DNA from 2 places in the Streptomyces sp. NPDC046215 genome. Region 1 is predicted to be linked to the other one. Evidence: riboswitches for the same ligand, from Rfam matches in the RefSeq annotation. Region 1 holds a riboswitch; the other holds the start of a gene.
The links. Region 1 has a riboswitch for S-adenosylmethionine ahead of ABZ951_RS14175 (aminotransferase class V-fold PLP-dependent enzyme). Riboswitches for the same ligand answer to the same signal wherever they lie in the genome.
Positions count from the first base shown of each region.

Region 2: linked by a shared signal. The riboswitch ahead of thrC (threonine synthase) and the one ahead of ABZ951_RS14175 (aminotransferase class V-fold PLP-dependent enzyme) in region 1 are both predicted to bind S-adenosylmethionine.

Region 1 covers NZ_JBEYZW010000026.1:19,386-33,818, forward strand. The annotation lists gene ABZ951_RS14160 (thiamine pyrophosphate-binding protein) at 1-767, opposite strand, end outside; gene ABZ951_RS14165 (hypothetical protein) at 806-1,477, opposite strand; gene ABZ951_RS14170 (3-oxoacyl-[acyl-carrier-protein] synthase III C-terminal domain-containing protein) at 1,573-2,532, opposite strand; SAM riboswitch class IV at 2,975-3,091, shown strand; gene ABZ951_RS14175 (aminotransferase class V-fold PLP-dependent enzyme) at 3,282-4,640, shown strand; gene ABZ951_RS14180 (Lrp/AsnC ligand binding domain-containing protein) at 5,450-5,731, opposite strand; gene ABZ951_RS14185 (rhomboid family intramembrane serine protease) at 5,728-6,474, opposite strand; gene ABZ951_RS14190 (hypothetical protein) at 6,688-6,927, shown strand; gene ABZ951_RS14195 (NYN domain-containing protein) at 7,022-8,326, shown strand; gene ABZ951_RS14200 (NlpC/P60 family protein) at 8,575-9,654, shown strand; gene ABZ951_RS14205 (NlpC/P60 family protein) at 9,903-10,955, shown strand; gene ABZ951_RS14210 (hypothetical protein) at 11,117-12,298, shown strand; gene ABZ951_RS14215 (glycosyltransferase 87 family protein) at 12,930-14,168, opposite strand; gene ABZ951_RS14220 (glycosyltransferase family 4 protein) at 14,325-14,433, shown strand, end outside.
Region 2 covers NZ_JBEYZW010000013.1:14,068-28,500, reverse strand. The annotation lists gene ABZ951_RS08260 (extracellular solute-binding protein) at 1-494, shown strand, start outside; gene ABZ951_RS08255 (DUF3263 domain-containing protein) at 491-745, shown strand; gene otsB (trehalose-phosphatase) at 940-1,797, shown strand; gene ABZ951_RS08245 (tetratricopeptide repeat protein) at 1,812-3,164, opposite strand; gene ABZ951_RS08240 (hypothetical protein) at 3,302-3,880, shown strand; gene ABZ951_RS08235 (hypothetical protein) at 3,877-4,278, opposite strand; gene ABZ951_RS08230 (hypothetical protein) at 4,543-4,950, shown strand; gene ABZ951_RS08225 (DUF6255 family natural product biosynthesis protein) at 4,944-5,183, shown strand; gene ABZ951_RS08220 (hypothetical protein) at 5,194-5,442, opposite strand; gene ABZ951_RS08215 (trehalose-6-phosphate synthase) at 5,555-7,027, opposite strand; gene ABZ951_RS08210 (glucosyl-3-phosphoglycerate synthase) at 7,069-8,040, opposite strand; SAM riboswitch class I at 8,212-8,356, shown strand; gene thrC (threonine synthase) at 8,374-9,648, shown strand; gene ABZ951_RS08200 (ubiquitin-like small modifier protein 1) at 9,709-9,984, shown strand; gene ABZ951_RS08195 (cold-shock protein) at 10,443-10,646, shown strand; gene alaS (alanine--tRNA ligase) at 10,911-13,565, shown strand; gene ABZ951_RS08185 (SDR family oxidoreductase) at 13,835-14,433, opposite strand, start outside.

The DNA.
Region 1 (14,433 bases):
TCGTCGTTCGGGAACTCGCCGCGCGCGCCCATGGTGGTCACCACGGGGATGCGCGCCTGACGGGCGAACCGCAGGACGGCGTCCGGAGCGGAGGACCGGCGTACGCCGTGGCCCAGCAGCAGCACGGGGGCGGTGGCGGCGCGCAGCCGGCGGAACAGCTCGTCCACGGCCTCGCTGTCCACCGGCTCGGGCTGGACGAACTCCTGGAAGTCCCGCGGCCAGTCGGCGGGGAGCGGCCCCACCTCCAACTCGTACGAATCCCTCGGGAGGAGCAGGGCGACCGGCCCCATCCGCCCGGTCAGAGCGGTCGTGATCGCGTCCCTGAGCTGTTCCCAGAACAGGTCGGCGTCACAGATCCGCACGGTCTTCTTGGTCACCGCGCTCAGCATGGGCAGCGCGTCCACGGACCGGCCGATGCCGGAGGAGTCCTGGAAGGACCCGCGTCCGTCCAGCGCGGCGGGCGGCTGGCCCACCAGGGCCAACACCGGCACCGATTCGGCGTAGGACTCGGCCAGTCCGGCGACCAGATTCATCATTCCGCCGCCGGACGTCGCGCAGCAGACGCCCAGTGTCCGGTGGACACGGGCCCGCGCGTCGGCCATGAAGGCGGCGCCGTCCTCGCGCTTGCTGAGAACGGCTTCCAGTCGTCCGGCCCCCAGCCGGTCGATGGAATCGTGTATGTGCTCGACGTTCGCCCCGCTGACGCCGAAGACGTAGCGAGCGTCCAGCTCGCGCAGCGCGGTGACGAGCGCGTCAGAGATCCGCATGTTTCCCCCCGTGTGAGCTGAAGAGCCGGTGCCGGCCCCTAGCGCTGCGACTCCGACCCGAAGCGGTGCTCAAGGATCTTCTTGAGGTTGCCCATCTCGATGGAGTGGCCGGCGTGGAACATCGGCCAGATGTCGCCCACCCACACGCGGTCGGTGCGGGCCCGGCCCTTGGCGATGTAGTCCGGCACGTCGGTCGTCGCGCGGTCGTAGTACGGGTGCTTGCAGTTGCTCCACAGCACCACGGTGCCCGGCTTGTTGAAGACCTTGGCCGAGTCGATGATCGTCAGGTAGTAGCGCATCCAGAGCTCCTGGCCCTGGTCCCAGGCGCACGGGTACACCACGAGGCCCTGCTCCGGGCCCTTCTGGGCGTCCGAGCGGATGTAGATGTCCGTGTTGGGCTGGATCATCTCGTCCGCGCGGTACAGCCCGCCGCCGAGGTGCTTCATGTTGCGGATGCTGTACGTCCACTCTTCCAGCGAGCGGGCGTTGGCGCAGTACTCGAATACGATGTCGTAAGGGACGTCGATGTGCTCGGAAAGCGGGCAGTACTGCCCGAATATCTCCTCGTGGGAGTAGCTCTCCTTCGTCATCCCCTCCATCAGCTTCATCATCTCGTCCTGACCGGTGTTCTCGTTCCACACCAGGTCCAGTTCGAGCAGATCCGAGTTGTCGAGCTGGTAGTTCTGGGCAAGACCGGACTCATCGGGCATGCGGGCAGCCATCATTTACTCCTGAGCAAGAATTGTTTTTGGTTTGCTGCTGGGAACTAGCTGTTCCGGTGGGAACTAGTGGGCACTAGTGGGAACTAGCTGTTCCAGCGCAGGACCATGGAAGACACCATTTCCCCGCCATGCGTGAAAGTGGCAAAAGCGATCACATCGCCGGAAGAAATAATCTTCTTGTCCAGTGCGTCGGCGAGGGTGACCGGGAGGGAACTCTGGAACATGTTCCCGTAATGGCTGAGCGTGTCATGGGTGCGGGCGTCGTCGATGCCGCACCGCTTACGCCATTCCGCGATGTACTTCTCGTTGGGCTGGTGGGTGATCAGGCAGGAGACGTCGTCGCTCGTCAGGCCCGCCTTGTCCAGCGCGGTCGCCATGGCGGTGGGCAGGCACTCCATCGTCACGGCCCACAGCCGGGCGAGCATGCTCGGGCTGAACTTCACCGTGAGCGGCCCGCTGCCGCGCTCCCAGTGCGGGAGCTCGACGCCGTCCACCGCGTCCGGCTCCACCCGCAGGGCGGCCCAGTTCTCGCCGAACGCCTGCTCGTGCACGGAGAGGACGGTCGGCTCGCCGACGGTCAGCAGGGTCGCGGACGCGCCGTCCCCGAGGACGAAGGACTCCGGCGACTTCTGGAACTCCTCCAGCCGCGACACGAAGTTGGTCACCGTGACGACGGCGATCTTCTTGTACTGGCCGGAGTCGATGAAGGCGCGGGCGGTGATCACCGAGGAGACCCACGAGCAGCAGCCGTTCTCCACGTGCAGAACGGCGGCCGAGGTCGCGCCGACCCCGTGCTGGATCGCCGTTCCCACGCCCGGCGAGAAGGTGTCGTTGAACTGGGCCGAGACGATGATCAGGTCCAGCTCGTCCGCGCGCACGTCGTTGCGGCCCAGCAGCTTGTTCAGCGCTTCGATGCCGAGCTCGGCGGACGTGTAATCCGGCGAAGCGAATCTCCGCTCATTCACGCCGGCAAAGAAGGCGTGGTCGCTCAGTCCGTCTTCGGCGCGGGCGAGGTCGCTGTTGCGCACCACTCGCTCGGGCATGAAATTCACTACATCGACGATGCGCGTAGAGCTCACGAGCGGTCTCCGCCCGTATTGCCGGTCATGCACGCAAGTGTGGCCTGATGCAAATGAATGCATGGATAGATGAACATGACCGCCCCCAAGGTCTCTGGCTTGTTCTTGTTGCTGTTCCAGATGCGAACGACTCTACGATCATGGATGTAACGGTTCGATGACGGTCAGGTCACGAAGTGGTTAAACCCATAGTGGAATGGTTAATTCCGCAATGGCTTGTGTTCGCTGTCGGTAATGGGCGACATTGCCGCTGATTTCCACGGCCGACCGGCGTGGCCCGGGCATAGATGGACAGTTTTTGGTTGATTCTCGGTCGGTCCGGCGGTAGGTCGGTGACGGGCCCCGCGATAAGCTGGCGGCGGACATGTGGTGCGCCTGCCGCATACCTGTGTCATACTCGCCGCCAGGTCACGAGTGACAGCGTTCAGGCCCCGGCTTGCTGTCCGGCAACCCTCCTTCCGTGGCGGGGTGCCCCGGGTGATGACCGGGCCGCAGGCAGCGAGGTCTGCGGCAAGCGCGGATCCCTCACCAGGGGTCCTGGTTGTCGAGGGAGCCTCTTCAGTGATTCAGCGAATGCGTTAGGGCCTACGGCCCGTTTCCCTTGAACTCCGCACGGCCACGCCGTGTGTCGAGTCGGTACTCCGCACGCGGCGCCCCTGTTTCCCGCGCGTGCGCATACGCACCTCTTCCGCCTGCATCCAGGAGAATTCGCCATGTCCGCATGCCCTGTTGCCGCCGAGCCCGCCGTCTGCGCGCCCCTGCCCGTCCTCGGCCGCGACGTCCGCGTCCCGCTGGTCACCGGGGGCGAGGTGACCTACGCGGCGCTGGACTACGGCGCCAGCGCGCCCGCGCTCCAGCGGGTGTGGGACGACGTGGCCGCCTACGCGCCGTACTACGGCAGCGTGCACCGCGGGGCCGGGTATCTCTCCCAGCTGTCCACCGAGTTGTTCGAGAACAGCCGTGCCGACGTCGCCGCGTTCCTCGGCTGCCGTGAGGACGACCAGGTCGTCTTCACCCGCTCGACCACCGACTCCCTCAACCTCCTCGCGACCGTTCTCCCGCCCGGCACCCGGGTGTTCGTCTTCGAGACCGAGCACCACGCCGCGCTGCTGCCCTGGGAGCGGCGGGCGGGGGTGGAGGTCACCTACCTCGACGCGCCGCGCTCACCGCGCCAGGCCGTCGAGACGCTGGAGCGGGCCCTGGCCGGGCGGGAGCCGTACGGGCCGGCGCTGGTCTGCGTGACCGGCGCGTCCAACGTGACCGGTGAGCTGTGGCCCGTGCGGGAGCTGGCCGCGGCCGCCCACGCGCACGGCGCCCGCATCGTCGTCGACGCCGCCCAGCTCGCGCCGCACCACCCGGTGGACATCGCGGAGCTGGACGCCGACTGGGTCGCCTTCTCCGGGCACAAGCTGTACGCGCCCTTCGGCGCCGGGGTGCTGGCCGGCCGCGCGGACTGGCTCCGCGACGCCGAGCCCTACCTGGCCGGCGGCGGCGCGAGCCGCGCGGTGACCCGCGGCCCCGGCGGCGGCGTGGCCGTCGAGTGGCACGACACGGCCGCCCGGCACGAGGCGGGTTCCCCCAACGTCATCGGCGCCTACGCCATCGCTTCGGCCTGCAAGGCGCTCACCGAGGCGGACTTCGGCCGGCTCGTCGAGCGCGAGCGGCAGCTCGTGGCGACCCTCCGCGAGGGCCTCGCCCGGGTGCCGGGGGTCCGGGTGCTCTCCCTCTTCGGGGAGGACGCGCCCCGGGTCGGCGTGCTGTCCTTCGTCGTGGAGGGCTGGAACAGCTCGCACTTCGCGGCGGCCCTGTCGGCGGAGTACGGCATCGGCGTCCGCGACGGCCTGTTCTGCGCCCACCCGCTCGTCCGCACCCTGCTGGGCGGCACCCCGGACGAGCCGGGGGAGTGCGGGGCCCCCGAGGCGGGACAGTCGCTCAACGCCATCCGGGTCAGCTTCGGCGCGGGCACCCCGGACGAGCACGTGACACGGTTCGTCCGAGCGGTGGGCGAGCTGGTGCGCGAGGGTGCCCGCTGGAACTACCGCACGGAGAACGGGCGGTGCGTGCCGGCGTAGCGGCCTGGCGGCCTGGCGGCCGGGCGGTCGTGAGCCCGGGGCCTGCGGGACCTTGTCGGCCAAGACCGAGCCTCGGCGGCCGGGGGCCGTCAGGTGTGACGTGACGGGGCCGGCGACGTGGCGGGGTCGGCTGTCGCTGGGCGACGCCGGGTGGAGGGCGTGCGCCCGAGGGCGGGGCGTGCTGCCGGAGCTGGTGTGGCGCGCCGGGCCCGTTGTTGTGGGCGGTGCCGGGTGGCGGGCGCTCGTCCGGGGTACTGGGCAGCGCGGCCGAACTTGGGCGGGACGTAGCCGGGTCCTGGTCGGCTGGACGTACCGTCAGGTGTGGCGGGGCTCGCTGTCGTGGGCGGTGCCGGGCGGGCGGCCCGGGGAGGCTGCGGCGCGCCGCGGCCCGCCGGGCGGCTGGCGACGGTACGACCGCGGGAACCGAACCTGCCGGGAGTAGCGGCCCACGGTACGGCCGCCGCCACGTGGCGGACGCCGCTGACCTCGTCAGCCGACGCGCCGGGGGCCCTGTCGCCGGAGTGCCCGCCCCTACGAGGCTGCTCGCCGCAGACGCGAGGCCGGTACGGCCGCGGTGGGCTCAGTTCCGGGAGCCCGCCCGGAGTTGCGGGTGCGGCGCACGGCGCGCCGGGTGGGGCGCTTGGCCGCGTGCCGGCCGAGGCTCGGCACGGCCGCCGTCCGGAGCATGGGGCAGGCCCCCGGGGCCCGGGGTTCCGACGGCCGCTCGCCGCAGACGCGAGGCCCGGACGGCAGTCCGTACGGGCGCCCGCCCCAGGCCCCCTTGGTTTCCGGCAAGCCCGCCGCAGGCGCTACGCGTCGAGGCCGATCGCGAACGCCGCCTCCAGGTCGTGGTGCGAGTACGTGCGGAAGGCGATGTGCGTCTCCGTGGAGGCCACCCCGGGGACCTTGCTGATCAGGCCGGGGATGACGTCCGCCAGGTCGTCGTGGCGGGCCACCCGGACCATCGCGATCAGGTCGTGCGCCCCGGTGACCGAGTAGACCTCGCTGACGCCTTCGATGGCGGCGATCTTCTGGGCGATCTCGGGGATCTGGTCGATGTCGGTCTTGATGAGCACGATCGAAGTGATCACGGCTGGCTCCTATCGGGGGTCGGGGGCGGCCCCCCGGGCGTGCGCGGCAGCCCGTCGCCGGACGGGGCTGCGCCCTTCACTTTAGCCGCACGCCCGTAGCGGACCCACGCGTAGAGGAAGCCGAGCGTGAACCCCACGACGTGGGCCAGATAGGCGACCCCCGGCCGGTCGCCCGCCGTGCGGGCGGCCAGCCACTGCAGGACGAACCAGAACAGCAGTACGGCCCAGGCGGGAAAGCGGAGCGGCAGGAAGAAGAGGAAGGGGAAGAGACTGGTGACGCGGGCCCGGGGAAAGAGGTAGAGAAACGCCCCGAGCACCCCGGAGATCGCCCCCGAGGCGCCGACGAGCGTCTGGGCGGAGTGGGTGTGCGCGACGGCGTAGCCCAGCAGCGCCAGCGCCCCGGCGGCGAGGTAGAAGAGCGCGAAGGCGGTCCGGCCCATGCGCTCCTCGGCCATGGCGCCGAAGACGTGGAGGAAGAGCATGTTCCCCAGCAGATGCAGCCAGTTGCCGTGCACGAAGAGCGCGGTGAACGGGGTGGGCAGCTCGTCCGCGGCGCCGCTCCACAGCTCGCCGGGCACCACGCCCCAGCGCTCGAAGTAGCCGGTCTGCGCGGCCAGCAGCTCGGTGCCGGCGCCGTAGGAGGAGGTGAAACCGGACGCGGGGCCCAGCAGGAAGACGCCGCAGCAGACGCCGATGAGGACGTAGGTGACCAAGGGGCCCTGACGCACTGCCTTTCCGGTCATGAGCAGATCATGGCGTACCGGTCGCAACCGTACAGAGCGCCTCGCCGGGCCGCCGTCCCACGACGGACGCGGGGCGGGACCGCCGCCGTCCGGGCACCGCATGACCATCAGGCCGTAGGGTTACGGGGAGCACTTCCGCGCGCTCCACGGCGCGCTCCCCGGCGTCCGGCGGGCGGAGCGCGAGGAACCTCGACAAGGACGGACGGCGACACGATGGGCGTTCCCCAGCCGACGACGCAGACCCGGTGGCGCTGCGCGCTGTGCGGCAACCTCACCCGGTTCGACGTGACGCGCACGACCAAGGCCGTCGAGTACGTGCACCTCGACCTGGCCGGGGAGCCGCAGGTGGAGGAGCGCGACGTGGTCAGTGAGACGATCGAGTCCGTGCGTTGCCGCTGGTGCAACGCCGTCGATCAGATCGAGCTGGTGGACAGGCCGGGCGCGAGCGCCTGAAGAACGGGAGCAATGAGCGGTGGTTGAGCATACGGGCGGCACGGAGGCGACCGGTGACCCTGCTGACACCGGTGGGTCCGACGGTGTCGCCGAGGTGCTCGACCGCGCGCTGCCCGAAGGCGTCAGGCGCCGGGTCATCGGCCTGGTGGCCGAGGCGTTCGGCGGCCTGACGGTCTCGGAACTCCCTCCCGCGCTGCGGCAGTACGCCCGTTTCACCCCCAGCCGCCGGGCCAAGTTCGCGGGCAACGCCATGGCCGCGGCCGTGGAGAACGACGCCGCGTTCCGGCAGCGGATCTCCGCCCGGCTGCGGGAGACGGGCTCGGAGCTGGCCGAGGCGCTGGAGGCCGGTTCGCCGCCCGCCGCCGCGGACCCGGAGGACGTGGCGGCCATGGCCTATGTGCTGCGGCCCGCCGGCTGGGTCAAGCTGGTCACGGCCGCGGGCGAGGAGGCCCAGCGGGCCGGCGCCGAGCGGGCCGGCGAGGAGGCCCGCCGCGAGTTGCAGCGGCTGCGCGAGGAGCTGGCCGCGGCCCGTGCCGAGGCGCGCGCGGACGCCGAGCGGGGCCGCGCCGAGCTGGACGCCGCGCGCAAGGAGGCCGACGCGTTGCAGCGCAAGCTGCGCAGCGCCGTCAGCGACGTGCGCCGGGGCGAGGCCGCGCTGCGCAAGGCGCAGGCGGAGCTGGAGTCCGTGCGGGCGGCCGGGGCCGCCGAGAAGACGGCCGCCCTGGGCGAGGCCCGGCGGCTCAAGGCGCGGCTGTCGGAGGCGGAGTCGGCGCTGGAGTCGAGCCGCCGGGCGGTGCGCGAGGGGCGCAGCGTGGAGGACATGCGGCTGCGGCTGCTGCTGGACACGGTCCTTGACGCGGCGCAGGGGCTGCGGCGCGAGCTGGCGCTGCCGCCCGTCTCCGTGCACCCCGCCGACACGGTCGACGCGGTGGAACCGGGCCGGATGACGCCCAAGGACATCGCCGCCCGCGCCCTGTCGGAGACCGACCCGGCGCTGCTGGACCAATTGCTGGCCCTGCCGCAGGCTCACCTGGTGGTCGACGGCTACAACGTCACCAAGACCGGCTATCCGACGATGCCGCTGGACAAGCAGCGGCTGCGGCTGCTGGGCGGCCTCGCGATGCTGGCCGCCCAGACGGGCGCGGAGATGACCTGCGTCTTCGACGGCGCCGAGCTGGCCGCGCCCGTGCTGCTCGCGCCGCCGCGCGGGGTGCGGGTGCTGTTCAGCAAGCCCGGGGTGACGGCCGACGAGCTGATCCGTCAGCTGGTGCGGGCGGAGCCGGTGGGCCGTCCGGTGGTCGTGGTCTCCACCGACCGTGAGGTGGCCGACGGCGTCGCCAAGGCCGGGGCCCGGCCGGTCGCTTCGGCGCTGCTGCTGAAGCGGCTCGCTCGCACCTGAGGTCACCTCGAGGTCACCACAGGTGACCGATGAGCGGGCCGGCCCGTACCGACCGTGTGGTGTTGGTAAAGGATGTGCGGGTGGGGCGAGATTTTTCTCATGAGGATTTGAACGGATCACATGAAGCTCACTAAGGTCGGGCCTCGAACCTTCGCGCGGTAGATCATCCATTCGGGGTGACGGTGAAGGTCCCGCCGGAACCGCGGAATTCGCGTGCCAGGCGGCCGAGGAAGAAGGAGCTCGTCTCCGTGGCGTCCCACCGTCGTCCCAAGCAGCCGGGCCGCGCCCGCGTGACCGTCCTCACCGCGACCGCCGCCGCGGCCGTCGCTCTCTCGGCCCAGGGCGCCAGCGCCGACCCCCAGCCGTCGAAGTCCGAGGTCAAGACGAAGGTCGACAAGCTCTACGAAGAGGCGGAGCAGGCCACCGAGAAGTACAACGGGGCCAAGGAGAAGCAGGAGAAGCTGGACAAGTCCGTCGGCGACCTCCAGGACAAGGTGGCCCGCGGCCAGGAGGAGCTCAACAAGCTCCGCAACAGCCTCGGTTCGGTCGCCACCGCCCAGTACCGCAGCGGCGCCATCGACCCCTCCCTCCAGTTGCTGCTCTCCTCCGACCCGGAGACCTACCTCGCGAAGGCGTCCACGCTCGACCAGCTCAGCGCCAAGCAGGCCGACACGCTCAAGCAGATAGCCGAGAAGCAGCGGACGCTCAAGCAGCAGCGCCAGGAAGCCACCGGCAAGCTCAAGGACCTCGCCGAGACCCGCAAGGCCCTGGGGGAGAAGAAGGACGAGGTCCAGGGCAAGCTCGCCGAGGCCCAGAAGCTCCTCAACACCCTCTCGGCCAAGGAGCGCGCCGAGGTCGTCGGCGCGGACCAGGCCGGGGGCGCCGAGGGCAAGGAAGGCGCCAAGAGCGGCGGTTCGCGCGCCGACCGCTCCGCCGGCAGCAGCCGCCCCGACCTCGGCAAGGACCTGCCGACCTCGGGCCGGGCCGCCGGGGCGCTCTCCGCCGCGCAGAGCAAGATCGGCACCCCCTACGTCTGGGGCGCGACCGGCCCGAGCTCCTTCGACTGCTCGGGGCTGACCTCCTGGGCGTACGCGCAGGCCGGCGTCACCCTGCCGCGCATCTCGCAGGACCAGGCCAACGCCGGCACCCGCATCTACGACCAGAGCCAGCTCAAGCCCGGCGACCTGGTGATCTTCTACGGCGACCTGCACCACGTCGGCCTCTACGCGGGCAACGGCCAGACCCTGCACGCCCCCCGCTCCGGCACCAATGTCCGCTACGAGCCGATGAGCAACATGCCCTTCCAGTTCGGCGTCCGCATCGGCTGACCCGTACGGCACGCCTTGGGCCGAATGGCTGACGTGCCGCCCGTTCGGGCGAATCCCGAGGACGGCCGCTGACTCCACGCCCCGCCGGTGACCTGCGTCTGTCGGCGGGGCGTCGGCATTCCCGCACGGCGCGGTCTTTGAACAGGGGGTGAGCGCGCCGCTACTGTCTGGCGCGCGGCGCCCGGGGCATCGTCCGCCCGTTCCCGGGCGGCAGGGGCCGCACACAGTGGAAGGGAGTGCGGCAACCCGTGGCGTCCCATCGCCGTTCTGCGCAGTCCGGTCTCACCCAGACCGTCCGGGTCACCGTCATGTCCGCCGCCGTGGCCACCGCGGCGGCCACGCTGACGACACCCGCCGACGCCCGTCCCGGCGGCGACTCCCGGGCACCGGGGACGGTGAAGGCCCAGGTCGACCGGCTCTACGAGGAGGCCGAGCAGGCCACCGAGAAGTACAACGCGGCGGACGAGCGGGCCGACGGCCTGCGCAAGAAGGTCGAGCGGGCCACCGACCGGGTCGCGCGCGGCCAGGAGCGGGTCAACCGGATGCGCCGGTCCCTGGGCATGATCGCCACCGCCCAGTACCGCACCGGCGCCGTCGACCCGGCGATCCAGCTGCTCCTCTCCTCGGACCCGGACGGCTACCTGGAGAAGGCCGCGGTCCTGGACCGGGTGACCGGGCGTCAGGCGGGGGAGCTCAAGGCGCTCCTGGAGGCACAGCGCGGCCTGCGCCAGGAGCGGGCCGAGGCCGTGCGGGTGCTGGCGCAGTTGGAGGAGAGCCGCAAGGCCGTCGAGCGGCACAAGCGGGAGGTCGAGAGCAAGCTCGCCACCGCCCGCAAGCTGCTGAACGCCCTGCCGCAGGCGGACCGCGAGGCGTACACGAGGGCCTCCCGCGCGGGCGGCGACGGCGGCCGGGCCGAGGGATCCCTCGCCGGGCTGCCCCCGCTCTCCGCCGGCTCCGCCCGGGGCGCCGCCGCGGCCATGGCCGCCCGCTCCGCCGTCGGCTCCCCCTACGCCTGGGGGGCGACCGGGCCCGGCGCCTTCGACTGCTCGGGGCTCATGCAATGGGCGTACGGCAGGGCCGGGGTGGGGCTGCCGCGCACCTCGCAGGCGCAGCGCGGCGCCGGCCGCCAGGTGTCACTGTCCGAGGCACAGCCCGGCGACCTGGTGATCTACCGCAGCGACGCCAGCCACGTGGGCATGTACGTGGGCAACGGACAGGTGGTGCACGCGCCCTACCCGGGGGCGCGGGTGCGCTACGACCCGGCCAACATGATGCCGATTTCCTCCGTCACCCGGCCATGAGCGCGCCTTGAGCGCACGCCCCGGGGCGCGCGGCTCGTACGATGCGGGGCGTGACGGGCCGGTGGTGGTGGAGCGGACGCGGGGACAGCCCCGGCGACAGGCGAGGACCGGTGCGCCGGGCGGCGTACGGGCTCGCGGCGGGCCTGCTCGCGCTCCCGGCCCTGAGCGGGTGCGGCGCCGTGGGCCTCGCCGGCGACCGGGGAGGGCAGGACGCCTCCGTACGGGCCCTGCTGGACCGGTGGGCCGAGGCGGTACGCGGCCGTGACGAGCGCGCCTTCCTGGACGCCGTGGACCCGGCCGCGGGCGGCTACCGCGCCGAGCAGCGCCGGGTCTTCGCCAACCTCGCCGCCGTGCCGCTGGCGTCCTGGGACTACCGGCTGGTGCGGACCGGCGGGTTCGCTCCCGCCCAGGGCGACGGCCGCCGGATCGCCGTCGAGGCCGAACTCCGCTACCGCCTCGACGGGTACGACGCCGCCCCCGTCACCACGACGGCCCGGCTGACGCTCGTCAGCCGGGCCGGCCGGTGGTACGTGGCCGCCGAGGACACCCGGCGCGGCGGGCGTCAGCTCTGGCAGCAGGGCCCGGTCACCGTCGTCCGCGGCGCGCGCAGCCTCGTCCTCGGCGTCGGCCAGGACCGGGCGCGGCTGGGGGCCGTAGCGGAGCTCGCGGACCGGGCCGTGCCGGCCGTGCGCGAGGCATCGCGGGGCACCGCCTGGCCCGGGCGGGTCGTGGTGGAGATGCCGGCCTCGGTGGAACGCATGGCCGCCCTGCTGGACTCCTCCGTGGCGAAGTACCGGGGCATCGCCGCCGTGACCACCGGCGAGGTCGGCCGCTCCGGGGCGGCCCCCGCCGACCGGATCATCGTCAACCCGGAGGCGTACGGGACGCTCGGCGAGGCGGGCCGCCAGGTCGTCCTCACCCACGAGACGGCCCATGTCGCCACCCGCACCCTGACCTCGGCGGCCACCCCGCTGTGGCTCTCGGAGGGCTTCGCCGACTGGGTCGCCTACCGCGGTACCGGCCGCACCGCCCGCCAGGCCGCGCCCGAGCTGGCCCGCGCGGTCGCCGAGGGCCGCCAGGCCCGGGAACTGCCCGAGGACGCGGCCTTCGGCTTCGCCGGGGAGTCCGGCCGGCTGGCCCGCGCCTACGAGGAGGGCTGGCTGGCGTGCCGCCTGATCGCGGAGCGGTGGGGCGAGGAGGAACTCGCCCGCTTCTACCGCGAGGTGGGCGGCCACGACCGCCGTGCGGGCGCGGTGCCGGCGGCGCTGCGCAAGGTCCTGCGCGTCTCGGAGGCGGAGTTCACCGCGCAGTGGCGGGCGTACGTGACGGCGGAACTGAGCTGACGGGCCTCCGGCCGGGGGCGGGAGCCGGCGGGCCCTTCGGCCGGGACCGGGAGTCGGCGGGGTCTCGGTGGCTGCCGGCCGGCCTGCGCCGGGGCGGGCTGGGGTGACGGGAGGTGGCGGGCGGTGTCGTGGGCGGGGGCGTTCATGCCGAGGGAGCCGGTGCCGGCCGTCGGTAGTGAGGGTCGTCCCTGTTGAGGCGCTGCCTCCCCGGCGGCGAGCTGACGGGCCTTCGGCCGGGACCGGGAGCCGGCGGCGTCTCGGTGGCTGCCGGTTGGCTTGCGCCGGGGTGGGTCCCGGGCCTCGGGAGGTGGCGGGCGGGGGCGTTCGTGCCGACGGAGCCGGTGTCGGCCGTTCGTGGTGAGGCGGGCCCTCGCCCCTGTCGGGGTGCTGCCGCCGGGGCGAGCTGACGGGCCTCCGGCCGGGAGCGGGAGCCGGCGGGGTCTCGGTGGCTGCCGGCCCGCTTGCGCCGGGGTGGGCCCGGGGCCGCGGGAGGTGGCGGGCGGGGGCGTCCGCCGACGGAGCCGGTGCCGGCCGTCGGTGGTGGGGCTCGTCCCTGTTGGGGTGCTGCCCCCCCGGGGGCCGCGCTCGCGCGGCTGAAAGCCGGGTGGTCGGCCGGGCCGGAGGCCCCCGGTCAGCGGGTCGTCAGGGCCGGTTCCTTCTCCGCCGGGGGGTCGTCCGGCGCTCCCGTCACGTCCGGGTCCTTCACCGTCTCCCGCCACAGCCGGGTGCACGAGATGAGCGTCGCGACCACCAGCAGGGCGTTGCGCAGCGTCAGCGTCGCCACCCCCAGCTTGTCGCTGGCCACGACGTGCGAGAACCAGATGGGGAACTCCAGCTGCGTCAGCGGAGCCGCCAGCAGCACCAGCGCGATCGGCAGCCCCTGCCGCGTCGCCCGCATCGTCATGCACACCGCCGCCAGGCCGATCAGCCACACCACGTACTGCGGGCTGATCACCCGGCTGGTCGTGGTGAACAGCAGCACCGCGGCGAACGCCGCGTCGCACAGGGTCGTCTCGGTGAACCGGCGGGCCCGCAGGCGCCACACCAGCAGCCAGCCGAAGGCCAGCACGCTCAGGGCGAGCGCGAGCCGGCTCACCGTGCGGACGTACGGGCCGAGGAATTCCACCGAGCCGTAGTTCAGCCGCGCGTGACCGTGCCACCCGAAGTGCCGGCCCAGGTGGAAGATCAGCGACCCCAGGGACTCCACCTCCGTGCCCCGGTCGCGCTGGAACGTCAGGAACGCCAGCGCCCCCGGCATCGTCACCGCGAACAGCAGCCCCAGCGCCAGCGCCGTCAGCAGCGCCGAGCTCCACAGGGAACGGGTGCGGCGGCCGCGCGGCGAGCCGATCAGGAGCAGCAGCGGCCACACCTTCAGCAGCGCGCCGAACCCCATGAGGGCACCCGCCAGCCGGGTCCGCCGCCCCGCCACCAGCAGTGCCGCGACCGCGACGGCCGTCACCATCACGTCGTAACGGGCATAGACGATCGGCCCCAGCAGGGGTACGCCCAGCACCCAGACCCACACCCCCGCCGCACTGCGCCGCCTGCCCCGCACCGAGTAGAGCAGCAGCGTGAGGACCACCGCGTCCGCCAGGAAGCAGACCACGAAGAACGCCGGGGCGTAGTCGAGGAACGGCAGCAGCCCCGGCGCGAGCACGGCGAGCGCGGCGGCCGGCGGGTACTGCCAGGTCACGTCGTCGTAGGGGAAGGTGCCGGTGCTCAGCACCCCGTACCAGCCCTGGTAGATCACCTCGATGTCGACGGAGACGTCCGACCCCGGCATCACCCACACCCGGAACACACACATCAACAGCACGGCCCGGGTGACGGCCCACACCGCGATCGAGAGCCGCAATCCAGCGCCCGCCATCATTCACCTCGTCCTTCACGGTCCTACACGCCCACCGCGCGCCGCTACTGCAAGGCATGATGCCCGCCCGGGCCGCCCAGGAGCGGTGACGTGGCGGTACGCGGCCCCGTTGCCGCCCGATCGCCGCCTCCGGGGCACCCGGTACTGTCGGGCGCGATGGACAAGACCCTGATCGTCACCAATGACTTCCCGCCCCGGCCCGGCGGTATCCAGGCGTTCCTGCACAACATGGCGCTGCGCCTGGACCCGGCCGATCTCGTCGTCT
Region 2 (14,433 bases), on a different contig from region 1:
AAGTCTTCGACGCGTTCTGCAAGGGCGACGTCGGCATGCTCAACGGCCACCCCACGCTGATGCGCCAGGCCGACGCCAAGGGCATCAAGTACATGATGGCGCCGCTTCCGGGCATCAAGGGCACGGCGAAGTCCGCGATGGGCGTCGCCGACTGGATGATGGCCTTCAAGCAGAACGGCCACCGCGAGCAGATCGGCAAGTTCCTCGACTTCGTCTACAGCACCAAGAACGTGCTGACCTTCACCGGCCAGTACGACCTGCTGCCGGTGACCACGTCCGCCTCCGAGGCCATGCGCAAGGACGCCGGGCGTGAGAAGCTGCGGCAGTTCCTGGACCAGATGGACAACGCCGAGTTCTACCCGGCCGACAAGACGTCCTGGGCGAAGGTCAGCAAGGCGCTCAAGGAGAAGATCGGCTCGACCGTCAAGAGCGGCGGCGACCCGGCGAGCGTCCTCAGCGAGATCCAGCGCGACGCCGACGGCTGGGGATCGTGAGCACGTACGAGGAACCCGGACCCGGGGCCGGTCTCTCCGACCGCGACCGGGCCGTGCTCGACCTCGAACGGCAGAGCTGGCCCGGGCCGGGCGCCAAGGAGCGGGCCGTCCGCGAGCGCCTCGGCATCACCCCGACCCGCTACTACCAGCTCCTCAACGCCCTCCTCGACGACCCCCGCGCCCTCGCGCACGACCCCGTCACGGTCAACCGCCTCCGCCGGATCCGCGACGCCCGCCGGGAGCGGCGTTAGCCTTCCGGCGGGTCGTGGGTGCACCACCGCTGCGCGGCGGTGTCCTCAATCTCCCCCAGCTACCGCTGGGGGTGCCCCCAGACGGGCTGATGTGGCTGAGCTCAGCCGATACCAGCCCGCCCAAGGCCCCGGAGAACGGTGCGGGCGGCTCGAACAGGCCCGTCCGCCCCCCCTCGGCCAGTAGGGTCGCTTCCATGGGCAGCTATCCCCTTCCCGAACCCGCCACCGCCGCCGGCCGCGACGGCCTCGCCGCGCTGCTCCGGCAGCCGGAACGTTCCGTCGTCGCGCTCGACTTCGACGGCACGCTCGCCGAGATCGTGCCCGACCCCGAGCAGGCCCGCGCCCACCCCGGCGCCGTGCCCGCCCTCGCCCGCCTCGCCCCGCGCCTCGCCTCCGCCGCCGTGATCACCGGCCGCCCGGCAGGGGTCGCCGTGCGCTACGGCGGCTTCGCCGGCGTCCCGGGCCTGGACCGCCTCGTCGTCCTCGGCCACTACGGCGCCGAGCGCTGGGACGCCGTCACCGGGACCGTGACGGCCCCCGAGCCCCACCCCGGCGTCGCCGCCGTCCAGGCGGAACTCCCCGGCGAGCTGGACAGGACCGGCGCCTGGCAGGGCACCTGGGTCGAGACCCTCCACATCGAGAACAAGGGCGGCCGGGCCATCGCCGTCCACACCCGCCGCGCCCCCGACCCGCAGGCCGCCCTCGACGCGCTGCGCGGCCCTCTGGAGGCCCTCGCCCACCGGCACGGCCTCATCGTCGAACCGGGCAGGTTCGTCCTGGAGCTGCGCCCGCCCGGCGTCGACAAGGGCGTCGCCCTCGCCTCCTACGTCCGCGAGACCGGCGCCGAAGCGGTCCTCTACGCGGGTGACGACCTCGGCGACCTCGCCGCCTTCGCCGCCGTCGAAAAGCTCCGCTCGGAGGGGCTGCCGGGCCTCCTGGTGTGCAGCGGCAGCTCCGAGGTCACCGAACTCGCCGAACGGGCCGATCTCGTGGTGGACGGCCCCGGCGGGGTCGTGGGGTTGCTCACCGCCCTCGCGGACCGATTGGCCTGACGGCCGGGGAGGGGTTACGAGGCCCCGGCCCCGATCAGGGCGGCCGGGGTGACGAGCCGGGCCCGCTCGTGGAGTTCGCGGGCGGCCCGGTTCTTGAGGTGGGGGCGGATGCGGGCGTGCATCGCCCTGATGCGATCGTCGGCGCGGCCGGATTGGACGTGCGGATAATCGTCCAGAGCGAGTTTCCATGTTCGGCAGGCGGCTTCGAGATGACCGAGTTCCCATTGGCGCTCAGCCAGTGTGCACCGGTGCCGGACGCGGGCCCGGCGATATACGCCGTGCCGCAGCCGGTCGGATTCCTCCATCGCGTCGATCGACCCGCGCGTATCGCGCAGTTCATAGCGGACTTGGCTCACGTGGTAGAGGAGCGATGAAGGGTCGTACGACCCGAACGTCTTCGCCCGCGATTCGGCCTTCTCCATGGCCGTCTCCGCTTCCTTCAGGTACATCAGGGCGCTGCTGCGATCACCCGTCTGCGCGGCGGCATGCGCCTGCTGACCGGCGAGGAACGCCCGCATGCGCGGCCCCGCGTTGGGGGAGGCGGCGGCCGCTGCGTCCGCCAGTCGCATCGCGGCGGGGCCGTGGCCGAGGTCGACGGCCTGGACGCTCATGCCGCGCAGGGTCGTGCAGTACGTGAGGTGGTCCTCGGAGGCTCCGGCGAGCTGGAGGGCCTTCATGTAGTACTGCTGGGCCAGGCCGTGCACGCCCTCGTCGACGGCCATGTACCCGGTGAGATAGCAGAGGTCGGAGGCGGCGGACATCATCGCCTTGCGTACGGGCTCGGTGGCGTCAGCCTTGAGGTAGGGGGCGACGGTATTGACGAGGAAGGCGGCGGCCATGGGGCGGGCGTGACGGCCGCCGAACTGATCGTCGAGCTCCGAGACCCGTTCGGTCATGGCGATGACCATGTCGACCTCGGCCATCCCGATGCGGTGGGCCTGCCCGGCCTGGACGGCCTCCATGCGGCCGACGACATCGGGCCAGTCGGGCACGGTCAGAGCCACGGAGAACAGTCCCGCGCCGATGACGCTGCGGCGGGACGGGTCCATGTCCTGCCTCCCGAGGTCGACGAGCCCTTCCACCGTACGGGGGTGGGCGTCCGTCTGTTCGGGAGCCTGCGGGAAGCCGGCCTCGTGGGCCGTGACCGGCCGAAGCAGTTTGCGCGAGAGGGCTTCCGTGATCAGGGGCTGCACGTCCGCGCGGGGAAGATGCCCCCTGAGCCACTGATGGACGGAGGGCTCCCGGTACTTGCGAGGTGTGCCCCGCTCGGTGCCGATGCGGTTCACCTCCTGGGCGAACTGGCGCAGTGTCCACCTGGTCTCGCGGTACAGCCGCTCAAGTCCGGCGTTCGGTGCGGGGGTGCCCATCGACCCTCAACTCCTCGTGCTGGTCGCGTTCTTAAAGCTCTTAAATCCTGCCGCCGCTCCAACGGTACCGCCGTGCGTAGCCGTGGGGTTACCTAAAGCGAAGGCGGAACTCGACCCGAAGGAGAGCGACAGTGGACATGTCTTTTGCCCGCCCCGCACCGGAGAAAGTGGCGACGCGAGCGCGTGAGATTCTGTCGGCCATCGAGGCCGACCCGGAGTTCGAGCGGCTGCGCACCGGGTGTGCGAAGTACGACAAGGACTGGCAGAGCTTCACGGGCTACGCGCTCGTCGACGGTTTCGACGTGGACAAGGACACCGGGCCTCTCTTCCCCGAGGCCCTGCGGGCGATGGCCATCAAGTCGGCCGTCTTCGAGATGACGGACGGCGACGAAAGCGCCGCCGAGGTGCCGGTGCCCGTGCCGGTGGACGAGATGATTCACGCCCTGGCCGCCCAGTTCACCGTGCTGAGCCGAGTGCAGCAGCGGACAGGCGTCACGTTTGTCCACGCCACCGACCGTGAGGAAATCGGTGGCTGGGATCACGGGGACTACACCCACCAGGTCTACCGTGCCGCGTGGGGGCCGGTGAACGAGCGGTTCTGGCTCGGCAGGCAGGAGACAGCTGACCGGCGTGCCGCGGTGATCGCGAAGTACCAGCCGTTGGGCATCTTCGAGGGCGGACGTAGGTTCGCTCCCGGCTTCGCGACGGCCTCCTAGCCGAGCGCGCGGCGCAGCGTCGTGATCACGTCCACGTCCGGGAAAACGGCAGGCAGCTCGGTCGTGGCCTGCTCGATCAGCAATTCGAGCATTCCCGGCGCTGCGCTGTGCAACACCTCGTGCAAATAGGCATCCAGCTCAGCGGCATCGTCCGGCCATTGGAGCCCGCCCGCCAGGGAAATCCCGTCGGACTTGTACCGGCCTGCGGGAATCCCGACCTTGTGCGGATGCACGCACACCGGCACTCCCGCCGCCGTGTACCGATGGCCGTCGGCCGGACGGAACGGGCAGTCGGATGACGGGCGTTCATGCACGTCGAACTCCCCGAGAGGGAACCGGCGCGACGGGCAGATGCCGCACGCGGGGTGTTCGTCGCCGCTGACGAATGCCTCAGCCATGCACCGGAGCTTAGGGCCTGCCGGCAGGTCATGGGGGCGCACCACCGCTGCGCGGCGGTGTCCTCAGACGCCGGACGGGCTGAAATCAGCCCGTCCGGGGGCACCTCCCAGCGTTAGCTGGGGGAGTTTGAGGGCGCGCCCGCAGGGCGCTCGCCGCCGCAGGCGGCAACGACGGGCCCGCAGCCGAAGACCAATCGGACATGTCTTAGGCCCCCACCCGCCGGTAACGGGCGGCTCAGTGAAGAAATACCCGAAGGGAACACCGTGTACGACTCAGCCATGCCCCACCCCGACCCCGACGCCGGGCCCCCGCCCCCCGACCCCATGACCTACCGCCCCGGCGCCTACGTCATCGACATCCCCACCGGCACCCTCGTCCAGGTCATGGGCAGCGTCGGCCCCCGCGTGCAGGTGCGGCGGCCCTGGGGTGGGCGGGAGCGGGAAGTGGTGCCGGAGGCGTTGCGGCCGGCGAGCCGGGCGGAGCGGGACGGTGCCGGGATCCACGACGAGGATTCGACCTCGCCCGTCGGATGCGACAGCTGCGCCGCTCTGCGGGCCGCCCACCGGCAGGCCAGGAGCGGCGGCGACGCGGAGCTGACCGAGGAGGCGACCGCCGCCCTGCGCGGTCACTTCCGCCGCGCGCACCTGCTGCCGGAGGTGAACGCGTGGTGACGGCGACCCGCGTCCGCCACTGCACGCACCGGTCGGGCTGGACCCGGACCGGGCGAGGCGAGCACCGCTGCGACGCCTGCGGGGTCAGACGGTTCTCGGACTACGGCGCCCTCCGGGCCCCCGGGCTCCCGCACGCCGTCACGCCCTCCGGCCCGGCCCGGCGCGAGGCGGACCGGCGAGCGGCCCTGCTGGTGGCGCGAGCGGCGGCGGGGGGCCGGCGTCTGAGGCGGTGAGGGGCACGCCTCAGCGCGGCTCCTCCGGGGGCGGGCGCCGCCAGTGCTCCAGGGTCGGGTCCAGCGCGGACTCGTACACCCCGCTGCCCCGGCAGTGCTTGCACTGCCCCGCCCGCACCACCGACTCCCCGCCGGCCCCGAACGGATCGGGGCCGGGGACGTGGACCAGCGAGCGCTGCACGAAACCGGAGCCCACGCACCACTGGCACGTCGTGCCCGTCTCGGTGGGCTCGGGCCCGGGCATGTCCTTGGGCTGCACGATCACAGCCTAAGCGCTCCGCCGGAAGCCGGGCGCGTCATCTGCGGGTGCGTTGCGGCTGGTCGCGCGGGGAACCGCACAGGGCTTCGCCAAGCCGGCCGGGACCCCGCGGCTACGTTCCCTCGCCTCCCTCCAGCGCCGTCAGCTGGTCCAGGAACCAGCGCTCCGGCGGCAGCGCCGTCGCCGCCGCGGCCAGCCGCTTCGTCCGCTCCGCGCGCTCGGCCGGATCCATCAGCAGCGCCTCGTGCAGCGCCCGGGCCGTGGCCTCCACGTCGTACGGATTGACCACGAGCGCGTCCTCGCCCAGCTCCGCGGCCGCCCCGGCCTCCCGCGACAGCACCAGCGCGCAGCCGTGGTCCGAGACGACCGGGATCTCCTTGGCCACCAGGTTCATCCCGTCGCGGATGGGATTGACCAGGGCCACGTCCGCGAGCCGGTAGGCGGCCAGCGACCGGGCGAAGTCGTCCTTCACGTGCAGCACGACCGGCTCCCAGTCCTCCGTGCCGAACGCGGAGTTGATCTCCCGGGCGACCCGCTCGACCTCCGCCGTGTAGTCGCGGTAGACCGCCAGGTCCTGCCGCGAGGGGTAGGCGAAGGCCACGTGGACGACCTTGCCGCGCCACTGCGGGCGGTCCTCCAGCAGCCGCCGGTAGGCGCGCAGACCCCGGACGATGTTCTTCGACAGCTCCGTGCGGTCCACCCGCACCACCGCCCGGCGGCCCGCACCGATCTGCTCCCGCAGCGCCACCATCCGCTCTTCGACGTCCTCGCGGTGCGCGCGCTCCCGCAGGAAATCCCCGTCGGCGCCGAGCCCGTGCACCCCCAGGCGCGTCATCCGCCCCTCGAAGCGCACCGCCGCCGCCACCCCGTCCTCGCGGAGGACGTCCGCGCCCAGCTCGCTCTCGCAGCAGGCGGCGAACGCCTCGGCCCAGCGGCGGGTGAGGAACGCGGCGCGGTCACCGCCCAGGATGCCGCGCAGCACCTGCCCGGCCACGTCGTCCGGCAGCATCCGAAAGTAGTCCGGCGGGGCCCACGGGGTGTGCGAGAAGTGACCGATCCGCAGATCCGGCCGGCGCTCGCGGAGCAGCCCCGGCACGAGGGTCAGGTGGTAGTCCTGCACCAGCACCGTGGCACCCTGGGCCGCCTCCTCGGCGAGCGCGTCCGCGAAGGCGGCGTTGTACGCCTCGTACGCGACCCACTCCCGCCGGAAGTCCGCGCCGAAGTCGGGCTCCAGCGGCGTCTGGTAGAGCAGGTGGTGCACGAACCACAGCACCGAATTGGCGATGCCGTTGTAGGCGGCGGTGAACGTCTGCGCGGGGATGTCGAGCATCCGCACCGCGTGCCCGCCCGTGTCGGCCGCCGGCAGCCGGGTGCCCGCGCGGCGGGCGGCCTCGCGGTCGCCCTCGCCGAGCGCGGCGCACACCCACACCGCGCCGGCCTCCCGGCCGATGGAACTGAGCCCCGAGACCAGCCCGCCACCGCCCCGGCCCGCCGTGAGCGAGCCGTCCTCGCTCACCTTGTACGAGACGGGACCGCGGTTGGACGCGACGAGGATCCGGGCGGCGTGCATGTGCTCATCGACCATGACGCCAGCCTTGCCGCCACGGGATCCGCTCAAACGTACGCTTACGCCGCGCGGCGGCGCGCGTACTCGGGTATCTCCGCCATCGGCGGCCGCTCCTCGGTGTCCACCTCGTACGTCCGCGGGACGAACCCCTCCGCCGTGCGCTCGAACTGCGTCAGCGCCGGCCGCACCAGATGGCCGCGGGCCAGCCGCAGCTGCGCCGTGCGGTAGATCGCCGCGGCCATCCGGCCCAGCGCCTGCCCGTCCTGGTGCCGGTGCTTGCGCACCCCCACGTCGACCTGGGCCAGGGCGTCCAGCCCCACCGTGTGCAACGCGTCCACCAGCAGCCCCAGCTCCACCCCGTACCCCACCGGGAACGGCAGCCGCTCCAGCAGCGAACGGCGCGCCGCGTACTCGCCGCCCAGCGGCTGGACGAAACCCGCCAGCAGCGGCCAGTGCAGGTTCAGCAGCGGACGGGCCACCAGCTCCGTCACCCGGCCCCCCTGGCCCGGACCGGGCGTGCCCGCGCCCTCGAAGCCGGGGCCGAGCGGACGGTCGTACATCGCCTTGACGAAGTCCACGTCCGGGTCGGTCAGCAGCGGCCCGACGATCCCCGACACGAAGTCCGCGGAGAACTCCCGCAGGTCGGCGTCGACGAAGCAGACGACGTCACTGCCCGTGGCCAGCAGTGACCGCCACAGCACCTCACCCTTGCCGGGCACGGCCGGCAGCCGCGGCAGCACCGCGTCCCGGTGCACCACCCGCGCCCCGGCCGCGGCGGCCACCTCCGCCGTGCGGTCGGTCGAACCGGAGTCCAGCACCACCAGCTCGTCCACCAGCGGCACCGCCTCCGACATCAGCTCCCGGCGCACGGTGGCCACGATCGCCCCCACCGTCGCCTCCTCGTCCAACGCCGGCAGTACGACGGCGACCGTGGTGCCGGTGGCGCGTTTGGCGGCGAGCAGCTGGTCGAGCGGACGGTCGTCGACGGACCAGGACCGCCGGCCCAGCCAGCGCTCCACCTCTTCCAGCACCTGTTCGACTCCTCTTGTGTGACGCGGCGTTCGAGCTGCGTGTGATCCATCTCGCGGTACGGACGGCTGTCTCGGGCGCCCATGCCTTCGGTTACAGTCTGAACAACGCGGAACGCCGTCGTATGTCGGGGTCGCCGCTCATAAACGCCTGGGCCCTGCCCAGTGCCATACCGCTCATCCAGAGGGGCAGAGGGACACGGCCCGTTGAAGCCCCGGCAACCCTCCAGCCGGTCTCACCGTTCATTCGGCGAGGCTCCCGGCTCGGGAAGGTGCCAATTCCGTCTCGTGGCGACGTCCGCCACGGGGAAGATGAGGAGAAAGGGCCTCGCCTCCATGGCTGTGCAGTCTGTCGAAAGCTCAACCACCTCTGTCGCTCTCGGTCCCGCCGCGGCCCTCGCGTGCCGCGAGTGCGGACAGCGCTTCGGCCTCGGTCCCATTTTCGCCTGTGCCGACTGCTTCGGCCCACTCGAAGTGGCCTACGACCTTCCCACCGGCGACCCCGAGGCCCTGCGCCGCCGCATCGAGGCCGGCCCGGACAACATCTGGCGCTACGCCCCGCTGCTGCCCGTCCCCGCCGACGTCGCGGACAAGCCCGGCCTGAACCCGGGCTTCACCAAGCTCGTCAAGGCCGACAACCTCGCCCGGGAGCTGGGCGTCACCGGCGGCCTGTACGTCAAGGACGACTCCGGCAACCCCACGCACTCCTTCAAGGACCGCGTCGTCGCCATCGCCGTCGAGGCCGCCCGCGCCTTCGGCTTCACCACGCTCTCCTGCTCCTCCACCGGCAACCTCGCCGGTGCCGTGGGCGCCGCGGCCGCCCGCGCGGGCTTCCGCTCCTGCGTCTTCATCCCGCACGACCTGGAGGCGGGCAAGGTCGTCATGGCCGCGGTCTACGGCGGAGACCTCGTCGGCATCGAGGGCACCTACGACGACGTGAACCGCTTCTGCTCCGAGCTGATCGGCGACCCGCTCGGCGAGGGCTGGGGCTTCGTGAACGTCAACCTCCGCCCGTACTACGGCGAGGGTTCCAAGACGCTGGCGTACGAGATCTGCGAGCAGCTCGGCTGGCGGCTGCCCGACCAGATCGTCATCCCCATCGCCTCCGGCTCCCAGCTCACGAAGATCGACAAGGGGCTCAAGGAGCTCATCGCGCTGGGGCTGGTCGAGGACCGCCCGTACAAGATCTTCGGCGCCCAGGCGGAGGGCTGCTCGCCGGTCTCCCGCGCCTTCAAGGACGGGCACGACGTCGTCCGGCCGGTGAAGCCGGACACGATCGCGAAGTCCCTCGCGATCGGCAACCCGGCGGACGGCCCCTACGTCTTGGACATCGCCCGGCGGACGGGCGGCGCGGTCGAGGACGTCACCGACGCCGAGATCGTGGACGCGATCAGGCTGCTGGCCCGCACCGAGGGGATCTTCGCGGAGACCGCGGGCGGGGTGACGGTGGGCGTCACCCGCAAGCTCATCGACAGCGGGGCGCTCGACCCGGCGCTGACCACGGTGGTGCTGAACACCGGCGACGGGCTCAAGACGCTCGACGCGGTGGCGGCCGGGCCGACGGCCACCATCCGGCCCTCACTGGAGGCGTTCCGCGCCGCGGGGCTGTGAGCGGCTCCACCCCGCCGTCCCCCTCCCTCTCCACCCAGTGCCCGAACCGAAGGTGACCCCATGAGCATCAGCGTTCGCATCCCGACCATCCTGCGCACCTACACCGGCGGCAAGGCCGAGGTATCCGCCGAGGGCGGCACCCTCTCCGACGTGCTCGCCGACCTGGAGAAGAACCACCCCGGCATCGCCGCGCGGGTCCTCGACGAGAGCGGCAAGCTGCGCCGTTTCGTGAACGTCTACGTCAACGACGACGACGTCCGCTTCGAGGACGGCCTGAACACCGCGACGCCGGACGGCGCGGGCGTCTCGATCATCCCGGCCGTCGCCGGCGGCTGACCCGGCATCAGCTCGCCGGGGATTTCTTCAACTTTCCTGTAGAAGTCCCCTCGAATCGCTCCGTCCGCGAAACGGACGGGGCGATTCCGTCTGTTGAGCGCGATACAGTTGGGGCGATCCCCCGCCGGCGTCACCGCCGAACGCCCATGAGAACCCGTCAAGTTGTGCGCGAACTGTGCGTACGAATTGCCGGGTTGGTTGCGTTATGCCCGGCCCGACTTGCCCTGGATTCACCGCCGTTAGCCACTTTTCTCCGCTCGGCCGTGCCGGTAATTCTCGTCCAAGTGACCTGTTGCAGAGGGCATCCGTGCAGATACATTCAGCCGCGGTCGACGCGTTCCGGCGCACATCTTCCGGGGTTTCCCCTGCCTTCGGCGGGGGAGTGTCCGGGGGGTGAGGTCTGACCCGGGTCCGCGAAGTGCGGTCCTGCGCAAGGGCCAGTAATAGGGGAGTTAGGCATGGCTCAGGGCACCGTCAAGTGGTTCAACGCGGAGAAGGGGTACGGCTTCATCGCGGTCGACGGTGGTGCGGATGTTTTCGTCCACTACAGCGCGATCCAGATGGACGGTTACCGCACCCTCGAGGAGGGTCAGCGAGTGGAGTTCGAGATCTCGCAGGGCCAGAAGGGGCCGCAGGCGGACATGGTCAAGCTTGCCGTCTGATCTCGGCGCATCGACCACCGGCTCACTGATAGCTCGCGCGTGGGGCCCGTACCTGGAAGCAGGTACGGGCCCCACGTGTTGTGCGGGCCGTCCTGCCGCCTGCGGCGGCGAGCGCCCTGCGGGCGCGTCCTCAAGCGCCGGACGGGCTATTCAGCCCGTCCGGCGCTTGAGGACACAGCACAGCAGCCCGTCCGGCGCTTGAGGACAAGGCACAGCAGCCCGCTACCCCGCACACTGCAAGCACCGAACCCGCCCGGAGGGCACATGCGCACCGCCGACATCCGCAGCCGCTTCCTCGACCACTTCGCCGCCCGCGGCCACACGGTGGTCCCCAGCGCGCCCCTGCCCACGCCGGACCCGACGCTGCTGTTCGTCAACGCCGGCATGGTGCCGTTCAAGCCGTACCTCACCGGTGAGGCGCAGCCGCCGTGGCCGCGGGCGACCAGTGTGCAGAAGTGCGTGCGGACCCTCGACATCGAGGAGGTCGGCCGCACCACCCGGCACGGCTCGTTCTTCCAGATGAACGGCAACTTCTCGTTCGGCGACTACTTCAAGGAAGAGGCGATCGCCTTCGCCTGGGAGCTGTCGACCACGCCCGTCGAGCAGGGCGGGTACGGGCTCGACCCGGACCGGATCTGGGCCACCGTCCACCACGAGGACGAGGAGAGCCGCGCCCTGTGGCGGCGCCTCGCGGACCTGCCCGACGAGCGGATCGTGGCACGCGGCGACGAGGACAACTTCTGGTCCATGGGCGTCCCCGGCCCGTGCGGGCCCTGCTCGGAGCTGTTCTACGACCGGGGGTCGGCGCTCGGCCGCGCGGGCGGTCCGGCCGTGGACGAGGACCGGTACATGGAGTTCTGGAACCTGGTCTTCATGCAGTACGAGCGCGGCGAGGGCACCGGCAAGACCGGCTATCCGATCCTCGGCGAGCTGCCGCGCCGCAACATCGACACCGGCATGGGCCTGGAGCGCATGGCCACCCTGCTCCAGGGCGTGGACAACCTCTACGAGATCGACGAGACCCGCCCGGTCCTGGACCGGGCCGCCGCGCTCACCGGGACCCGCTACGGCGGCGACGCGGAGGCGGACGTGCGGCTGCGGGTGGTCGCCGACCACGTCCGCACGGCGCTCATGCTGCTCGCCGACGGCACCGCGCCCGGCAACGAGGGCCGCGGTTACGTGCTGCGCCGCATCCTGCGCCGCGCCGTCCGCTCCGTGCGGCTGCTGGGGTACCAGGACCCGGCGCTGCCCGAGCTGCTGCCCGTCGCCCGTGACTGCATGGCGCCGAGCTACCCCGAGGTGGCCGCGGAGTTCGACCGCATCGCGCAGCAGGCGTACGCCGAGGAGGACGCCTTCCGCTCCACGCTGCGCCAGGGGACGACCGTGCTGGACACCGCCGTCGCCCAGGTGAAGGAGGGCGGCGGGCGGTCGCTGCCGGGTGCCAAGGCGTTCCTGCTGCACGACACCTACGGCTTCCCCATCGACCTGACGCTGGAGATGGCCGCCGAGCAGGGCGTCGAGGTCGACCGGGAGGGCTTCACCGCCCTGATGGGCGAGCAGCGCGAGCGCGCCCGCGCCGACGCCCGCGCCCGCAAGTCCGGCGGTGCGCTGGACACTTCGGCACTGCGGGCCGTACTGGACGCGAACGGGCCCACGGACTGGCGCGCCTACGACACGCTGCAAACCGACTCCCGGGTGCTGGCCCTGCTCGGGCCCGCGGGTGTGCTGCCCGTCGTACGGGCCGGGGAGATCGCCACCGTGATCCTGGACCGGACCCCGTTCTACGCCGAGTCCGGCGGCCAGGACAGTGACGCGGGCGCTCTGACGGGCGCGTCGGTGGAGGCCGAGGTCCTGGACGTGCAGCGGCCGCTGCCGGGCCTGGTGGCCCATCAGGTGCGGGTGAGCGCGGGTGAGTTGGCCGTCGGTGACGCCGTGCGGGCGGCCGTCGACGCCGAGTGGCGGCTCGGGGCGCGCCAGGCGCACTCCGGTACGCACGTCCTGCACGCGGCCCTGCGGCAGGTGCTCGGCCCGACGGCCCTGCAGGCCGGTTCGTACAACCGGCCCGGCTACCTGCGGCTGGACTTCCCCTGGCGCGGCGCGCTGGGGCCCGCCGCCCGCAGCGAGGTCGAGGAGGCCGCGAACCGGGCGCTGCGCCGTGATCTTGCCGTGGACGTCCGCTGGATGAGCCTGCCGGAGGCCAAGGAGCTGGGCGCGCTCGCGCTGTTCGGCGAGACGTACGGCGAGCAGGTGCGCGTCGTGGAGATCGGCGGCGCGTGGTCGCGCGAGCTGTGCGGCGGCACGCACGTCGAGCACGCCTCGCAGGTCGGGGTGGTCGCGCTCACCGGCGAGTCGTCGGTGGGCGCGGGCATGCGCCGCCTGGAGGCGTCGGTCGGCGTCGAGGGGTTCGGTTACCTGGCGCGCGAGCGTGACCTGGTGGCCCGGCTCGCGGAGCAGTTGCAGGCGCCGCGCGACCAGCTGGCCGACCGGGTGGCGGGCCTGCTGGACCGGCTGAAGGCCGCCGACCAGGCCGCGGCGGAGCTGCGGCGGCGGGCCGCGCTCGGCCGGGCCGCGGAGCTGGCCGCCGGCGCGTCGGAGGCGGGCGGCGCCCTGGTGGTCACCGCCACGGCGGACGACGACGCGCGCACCCTGGCCCTGGCCGTCCGCGACCGCCTGCCGCAGGCCCGCCCGGGCGTGGCCGTCATCGGCTCGGCCGCCGGGGGCAAGGCGGTGGTGACGGTCGCGGTCAACGAGACGGGCCGGACGGCGGGCCTGTCGGCGGCCGGCCTGGTGAAGCAGCTCCTGGGCGGCCGCGGCGGCGGCACGGACGAGGTGGCCCAGGGCGGCGGCCTCCCGGCGGCGGCCCTGCCGGGGACGCTGGACGCGGTGCGGGGCCTTTTGGGGCGGCGGTCCTTGGGCTGACGGGGGCTTGGCCGGGTCTTCGACTGCGGGCCGTCGTGGCCGCGCTGTGGCGGCGAGCGCCCTGTGGCTCTGCCCCCTCTTCGGCTGCGGGCCGTCGTGGCCGCCTGCGGCGGCGAGCGCCCTGCGGGCGCGTCCTCAAACGCCGGACGGGCTGGTTTCGGCCGGCCTCAGCCCATGCCGGCCCACCCGAGGCCCCTGCGGCCCTGCCCGGCCTTCCGCTGCGGGCCGTCGTAGCCGCCTGCGGCGGCAAGCACCCTGCGGGCGCATCCTCAAACGCCGGACGGGCTGGAATCAGTCCCTTCCGCTCTTTCCGCCCGCTCCGCGATGTTGCGGGCCATGCCCCCGAAGACCGCCGCGTGGAAGGGGGCCACGCCCCACCAGTACGCGTGGCCCGCCAGGCCGTGCGGGTGGAACAGGGCCCGCTGCCGGTACGTCGCCCGTGACGGGCCTTCCGGGGTGACCGTCAGTTCCAGCCACGCCAGGCCCGGCAGGCGCATTTCCGCGCGCAGTCGCAGGATGTGGCCTTGCTCCAGCGCCTCGACGCGCCAGAAGTCGAGGGAGTCGCCGACGCGCAGGGTGTGCGGGTCGCGGCGGCCGCGGCGGAGGCCGACGCCCCCGACGAGGCGGTCCATGGCACCCCGGACGGACCACGCGAGCGGGAAGGAGTACCAGCCGTTCTCGCCGCCGATGCCCTCGACGACCCGCCAGAGCCGCTCCGCGGGGGCGTCGACGCTCAGCTCCCTGCGGTCCTCGTAGAGGCTGCCGCCGGACCAGTCCGGGTCCGAGGGCAGCGGGTCGCTGGGGGCGCCGGGCAGGGACGCGGAGGACCAGCGGGTCGCGACGTCGGCGTCCCGGACCCGCTTGAGGG